3 regions of the Desulfomonile tiedjei DSM 6799 genome follow, and region 1 is predicted to be linked to each of the others. Evidence: riboswitches for the same ligand, from Rfam matches in the RefSeq annotation. Region 1 holds a riboswitch; each other region holds the start of a gene.

The links. A riboswitch is a leader RNA that binds a small molecule or an ion and turns the genes downstream of it on or off. The one in region 1 is predicted to bind cobalamin.
Region 2: it holds a riboswitch for cobalamin, as region 1 does, so the genes downstream of both, cbiM (cobalt transporter CbiM) here and DESTI_RS24380 (hypothetical protein) in region 1, are expected to answer to the same signal.
Region 3: it holds a riboswitch for cobalamin, as region 1 does, so the genes downstream of both, DESTI_RS30825 (hypothetical protein) here and DESTI_RS24380 (hypothetical protein) in region 1, are expected to answer to the same signal.

The regions. Positions count from the first base shown of each region.
Region 1 covers NC_018025.1:5,685,514-5,687,782, forward strand. Annotated here, with positions in the region: cobalamin riboswitch at 603-724, shown strand; gene DESTI_RS24380 (hypothetical protein) at 814-1,380, shown strand; gene DESTI_RS24385 (UbiD family decarboxylase) at 1,482-2,269, shown strand, end outside.
Region 2 covers NC_018025.1:804,714-806,982, forward strand. Annotated here, with positions in the region: gene prxU (thioredoxin-dependent peroxiredoxin) at 1-271, opposite strand, end outside; gene cbiM (cobalt transporter CbiM) at 729-1,340, opposite strand; cobalamin riboswitch at 1,567-1,694, opposite strand; gene DESTI_RS03505 (hypothetical protein) at 2,148-2,269, shown strand, end outside.
Region 3 covers NC_018025.1:3,945,583-3,947,851, reverse strand. Annotated here, with positions in the region: gene DESTI_RS16685 (TonB-dependent receptor) at 1-396, opposite strand, end outside; gene DESTI_RS30825 (hypothetical protein) at 455-1,216, opposite strand; cobalamin riboswitch at 1,621-1,808, opposite strand; gene trhA (PAQR family membrane homeostasis protein TrhA) at 2,128-2,269, shown strand, end outside.

The sequences.
Region 1 (2,269 bases):
CCTTTCAGGATCATTCAATTATGCATAGGGGCGTGCGGCTGTCCACGGGTTGACGAGACTGTCTCAAAATTCTCGAATCCACAGAACATCGTGCCACGATTCGCCATCGTGGTAGGGGCAGGTCTCGTGCCTGCCCTCCCGCAATGACCGGCACGGAGGCCGGTCACTACCGGGCACCCACGGGGGGCGCTCCTACAGTCAGTCTGGAGAGATGATGAGAAATTCGTGGCACGATCCGGGATAAATTTTGACTTTTGAGACAGTTTCTGACACCCGTGGCTACTATTGGGGCCGCCCTTCCAGGGCGTGCCCGGCTATGACTAAATGGTTACGCATTTGTAACGATTCAGTTACGCGGGGTAGAGAGAATCTTTTCTCGGATCACAGTCCTTCCAACTTTCCAAATCCCCCCAAACCCCCCTTTACTAAGGGGGGAATTTCGGGTTGCTTCTTTACCCCCCTTTTATAAAGGGGGGGGGAGGGGGGATTTTCCCCACGTATAACTGAATGGATACACGCATTTCACCGTTTTTGCTTGACAAGGCTCGCTGTTGCGGGCACTCTAAAGAAAAAAGTTGTGCTCTTGAAGACATGATACTGACGGAACACGGTGCAATTCCGTGGCGGACCCGCCGCTGTAATCGGTGACGAAGCTCGCATAGCCACTGTTCGGTTCCAACTGAATGGGAAGGGCGAGCGGAGGAAGACCCGAAAGCCAGAAGACGAGTGTCAGGTCTTGGGAAAGCTGATGGTAAAAGCAACCCCTACCTTTGAGGTAGGGGTTTTTTATTGAGCAATCACAGGGAGGACGCAATGAACACAGCAAAAGCACTCACACAGGATGGTCGTTCGCTAACGTTTACGCGGGTAGATACTGAATCTCTCGTTGGCGCGGTGCTGTTCGGTCTCGTCTTTGTGCTCGTGCAACAAGTCGCACATCGCATCGATGCTGTCATCAACCCGGCATGCGTCATCGTTGGTGGAGTGACTTGGGCAACCATGACAGCGCTTGTCGCGCTCCTGTATCGCCAACCTGCAGGATTTATCACTGGCGAAGTCGCTGCTCTCGTGGCTCTCGCGACGGGATTGTCACCATTGGCGCTTTTCTTCATCCCCGCAAATGGCCTGGGCTCACTGGTTTTTTCGCTGGCTGTTCGTAATTGCACCGACATGACGTGGTCAAGGATTCTCCTGGCCCAAGTATCCGCAAATGTGGTGGGAAACCTTTGTGTCGCTGTCGGTCTCAGGACGATTTTGAATCTGCCTTACCCTGTCATTGGAATTGCTGCGGCTATAACCTGCGTTGCCGGCATAATCGGAGGGACGATCCTCACAAAATTGATCTATGGAAACCTTGTACGATCCGGACTGACAAAATAGTGTTCGCCTGTATTTGTAGAGAACATCGGGAAGACTGTCTGTAGCGTAGAAGATTCATCGACTTTTGCCCGGGTCCGTACCGCGGCAGGTTAGGATAATGTATGAGTCAAGATTGGCGCGATTTCATCAGATTGTACGAGCAGAACAATCCTCGCGATGTTCTGCGTATTACGGAAGAGCTGAATGCCGTATGGGAACCGACTGCGATCATAATGGAGTTAGAACGTATGCGGCGATATCCTCTGGTGATTTTCGAGAAGATTTCAGGGCGGGATTTTCCGGTGGTGGCAAATCTCCTGGCTGGCAGGGAACGGCTTGCACGTGCTCTGGGGGTAACTGCAGAAGAGATAGGGTCTTCTTTCGCAGATCGCATTCAACGGTCAATACCCGTCGAGATCGTCGAAGCGCCGGCTTTCCTGCAAAACCAATTTGTAGGTGCAGAGCTGGATTTGACCAAATTACCCATCCTCACGCATTTTCCTATCGATGCAGGTCCGTACATAACTGCAGGGCTAGTAGTAGCTCGAGACCCGTACACAGGGGCGGAAACCTGCGGTTACCATCGGATGCAGCTAAAAGGAAGAGATAAGCTTGCCGTCAGTCTCCATTCCCGGCAGCGTCTATGGGAATATTTCCGGAGGGCAGAGGAGCAAGGGAGAAATCTGGAAGCAGCCGTTGTTCTCGGTGTACATCCAGCCATCTCATTGGGATCGATGGCGCTTGTTCCCTACGATGAAAGCAAGTACCCGAGAATAGGGGCGCTCCTGGGACAACCCATGCAGGTCGGCAGATGCAGCCACATAGACCTTACAGTTCCGGCATGGTCCGAGATAGTGATCGAAGGGGAAATTCTTGCAGGCGTAAGGGAACCGGAAGGACCCTTTGCGGA
Region 2 (2,269 bases), 1.6 Mb from region 1:
TGAGAGCCAGCACTTCGACGCCCAGTGACTTGAGTTCATCGTATTTCGCGGCAACTGCCGTGAGTTCCGTCGGTCAAACGAAGGTGAAATCCCCAGGATAGAAGCAGAGCGCCACCCATTTACCCTTAAGGTCGGACAGCTTGATGTTCTTGAACTGACCGTTGACAAACGCATTGGCCTCGAAGTCGGGCGCAGGTTTGCCGACCTTCGCAATAGGCTGCGTTGGTGTCATAGGAGTCTGAATCTGACCACCAGCCGACTCCTGCGCCATGGCGAGGATGGGACCTCGGGCGGGAGCAACGCACGAACTCGACACTTCTTCACTGGTCGCGGCGAAACCAGTGAGGGAAGTGACGACGATGAGCAGAAGAATGGCAACCATGAGCGGACTTATTAAGGATCGTTTCATCTGAACCCTCCTGTTTTGTGACATAATTTTGGTTTGTTAATAATTTCCCAAGACGGATCCGCATCCATTGCTGAATCACCGCATGAGTTCAATCACGTGGCTTAGTAACGATCTCTGTCAGGATACCCCCGATTAACTCCAATCGCAACCTCTGAACGTTGTCGCCGTCGACTGTCGCCACGGGGCAGGACTGTTGGACGTTGACGTCCGCAATCTTCAAGAATCGTAAAGGCTATCTTATGTGCATAGCTGCGAAGTGGTATGAGATATCTCATCTTCATGCGCCGTTGTCTCAAACCGGAACTTCGTTCAAGCAGTTTTACGCCGGAGAATTAGCTGGTAGGATTTCCGGTCTGACCTTCCGGATAAACTCCACACAGAATACAGTAAGAATGCCTTCAATTCCCGCAACCGGCAAATGAGCGAGAATCACCAAGGTGGCTGCAGAAGCAAAAGATTCACCTGTGGCTGTTAAACAGATTGCCACACACACAGCCGTGAGCAGGACTGAGCATGCTCCGCAGGCAAAAACGCACACACAGCGCACCAAAGTGAAATCCGAATGTAAGCAATTCCGGCAGAGTCCTCCGAGAAGGACAGCCGGAAACGCGACGTTAAAAGTGTTCACTCCCAGAACGGTGAGCCCTCCGAACTGAAATAGGACTGCCTGGAGAACAAGACCTACCAAAATGGCCGGAAAAGCGCTCCATCCCAGGAGAAGTCCGCAAATTCCATTGAGTATGAGATGAACGGAGGAAGGCCCCAGGGGGACATGAATGAGCGAAGCGACGAAAAAAACTGAGGCGAAGAGACCTAACGTGGGAAGCTGGTCGTAATCTATTTTCTTGAGTCCGACAGCCGTACCAACAGCAGTAAGCCCTGCTCCCGTGAGCAATACCGGTGCACTGAGAACTCCTTCGGAAATATGCATGATTAACTCCCTGAGAACGCACTGAGCGCAGGTTGTGGAGTGTGCTTTGAAAAAGCAAACCGCAGCGACACCCTTGATTGGACCGCACGGAATGCACGGCCAAAATCGAACATCGAATATTTTCCTTCGTTAGAACAACAAAACCCTCTCGCCCAGTGGGCTTGAGGGTCAATCGACGGTACACCCTCTCTCGCCCGCGCAAGAAACATAGGGCACGCGGAAATTCGGGTATTCTGGCTCCCGTTTCTTCCTACTCTCCGTGCCTTCCCGGAGAAAAAACGCTCCAGTGGCTCATTACGGATTTCGTCTACGGTTACAGCTGCGGGGCAGCGACGGCCTTTCACCGTCTTCCCCGAAGATCCGGTTTAGGACAATCTGTTGTTCAACCAGATCGGAGAATAGACGGACCGACCTCACCATGTCAAGGACTTCTCGGTTTGATAATATGAACTGCTCCTCATCCCACCAAACCGTAAGTTCGATTAGTTCGTTCTTCTTCTCAGAGAAGATGCAATTTGAGGATCATCGTAACGATTCAGTTACTCGGGGTAGAGAGAATCTTTTCTCGGATCACAGTCCTTCCAACTTTCCAAATCCCCCCAAACCCCCCTTTACTAAGGGGGGAATTTCGGGTTGCTTCTTTACCCCCCTTTTATAAAGGGGGGGGAGGGGGGATTTTCCCCACGTATAACTGAATGGATCCGGATCATCACACATTTTACTTGACACGAAAACGAACAAAGTGCTACGCCAATACTATAATCTTAGAAAATTGTACCTGATTGCATTGTAATAGGAGGACGGACCATGCGAGGGACGAGATGTCTCCTTCCAGTAGTACTTTTCGTGGGTTGTCTCTGTCTTTTTTCTAATCCCCCGGCAATGGCGTGGGAATTCGAGCTGGCGGGATCTTTTAACTGGACGTACGA
Region 3 (2,269 bases), 1.7 Mb from region 1:
GTTTGGAACCCCTATGTACCCTAACGATTCTACGCCCCGGTTCGGGACGATACTGACTGCAGCGGGTACATTCGCGAGATTCTGAGGCCGCCCTCCTGTGGAGACCACTTCACCGGGAGTAAGTGGATAGTCGGAACCCGGTTGGCCTGAAGGAATTGGATCGCCTGTGCCAAACCCCCCGTCGGTAGTCCCGGTTCTCGCTTGCGATTGCCGCCGATCCTGACGCGGGGCTTCGATCTCTACAGGAGCAAGCTGCTCTGTCGGCAGATTCTGTGCCGTTTCTGAAGACGATCTCTGCTGTGCATTAACCGTTGTTAGTGCGGGGCCAAAGGAGCATGTCAACGTTAAAACGAACCAAACGACTATGATATAGAGAAGAGTAGTTGAATCCCTCATGTCTGCATCTCCGATTAATATGTCCTCAGGGAAATTGAACTCGACAGCCTCGCATCGGCTACCGACAAATAGGTGGAGCACACGGAGAAGCTTTGTGAATGTCTCCGGCAAATCTTCCATTTCGGAGCAGACTTCCCGGCAAATTCCAGATTCCTGATAAGAGGTTTTGGGGGGCCAGCGCCGGAAACTGGTACTCTTCCACAAGCATCGGTGGAAGGTTTGGACTGCATGTCGGTACACAAGGTACCGGCGGTAGCGGCGCAACCGCAGGCCCGCCCGGAGCGCAGGTAACAGGTCTCCGACAAACAGGAAAACAACCAGCGGGAGATTGCGTCGGATAACAACCGGACACTCTCTGCGGAACAGGATAATTTGGACCGCAGGAAGGCGCATTCACTGGCTTGCATGTTCCTCTGGGAACAGGGCACAGTATTTCGGCAATTCTGAAAGGCAATGCCAACGCCGCTCCAGCCAGCCCCACCGTACATTGAATGATAGGTCTGACCGGCCCGGGATCACGAACATAGAGTGGTACGAGTTTGGGGTCGTGTACGGATTCCGGCCCAGAAAACGATCTAACTTTGTGGGGAACAGGGACACACGAAAGAGGTGCCTGATTGCAGGCTCCTCCACGCCGCGACATGTGGCCGGGGTTCGCCGGCATGGTTGGATATGGGGACTGGGGGCCAATATAGCCCGGAGTGTATGGCATTGACGAATAGCCTGGAGGTGGGCAAATACCGCCCGCCTGGCATTGCATCTGAACACCTAACGATAGACCGATAAGTGTGACGACTAATCCTATAAAACTCCTCTTCATTGGATTCCTCCTCATGAGACAAAACTCTCACCCAAAAATGATCCGGATTGCACTCACCATTCTGGAATGAACAGCAGGCTCAATGTCCTGCCTTTTCTTCCAGTTCCGGCTCCAATGTGCAGCGGTAGATACGGATAAACTTCGACACCTGCTGTTTGGCCGTCCAAACATGCCGAGAAAAAGTGATGTTGACTTGAGGAGCTTAGGCTTGGATAATGGCGGGAAGGGAATGCACATGAGATTCCCGCTTGCCCTGGGTTCCGGCGCCATCGGAACCTGGGGTTTCCTTACCTGCTCTTCATTTTAGAAACGAGTACAGCCTGAAACCAAAAAACCCTCCTTCGCGCGTTGGGGCGAAAGAGGGTGGTCTGCGTGCTTTCACCCATCCCGCCCGCGCAGGACATCTTCGGTGACCTTCATGCTTGGGTATTCTGGCTTCCGTTTCGACCTAGTCTCCGCGCCTTCCCGAAAGAATTTCTTCCAGTGGCTATTAGCGGATTTCGTTCACGGTCACAGCTGCGGGGCAGCGTCGGTCTTTCACCGACTTCCCCAAAGCACGTTGGTTTGGACTAAGAATAAAAGACTATCAAACAAATCCTATCAACACTGGTCGAGAGATGTCAAGCTGTTTTGTGATCCGTGCACAAATTCACTCAAAGTGAGGAGATGAATTCGTGCAATCCTCCGGATTCAGCAAATGTTCGGCTTCATGAATTTCCGGCATTGTCCGTGCTGCATCATCGAAAAATCGCATCCGTCGCGTGGAATCTGTAAGATTTACGCTCTCGCATGTTGCTTTGTTGAAAACACATACAAACTAAGTATAATGCCATTTTGGTGATGATTTTCTTGTGAACTCATCACTTCAAAGCTGATGAAAGGTCAAGTATGACGATAGATTTGGAGATTATGTGAATACAAGAACAATTTCAGGGCGTTATAGTATTAGAGAAGAGGTTGCGAACAGCCTTACTCACTTGCTTGGAATCCTTTTTTCCATCACAGGCATGGTTATTTTGATACTGTCTTCAAGTGAATCGGGAAATATCTGGC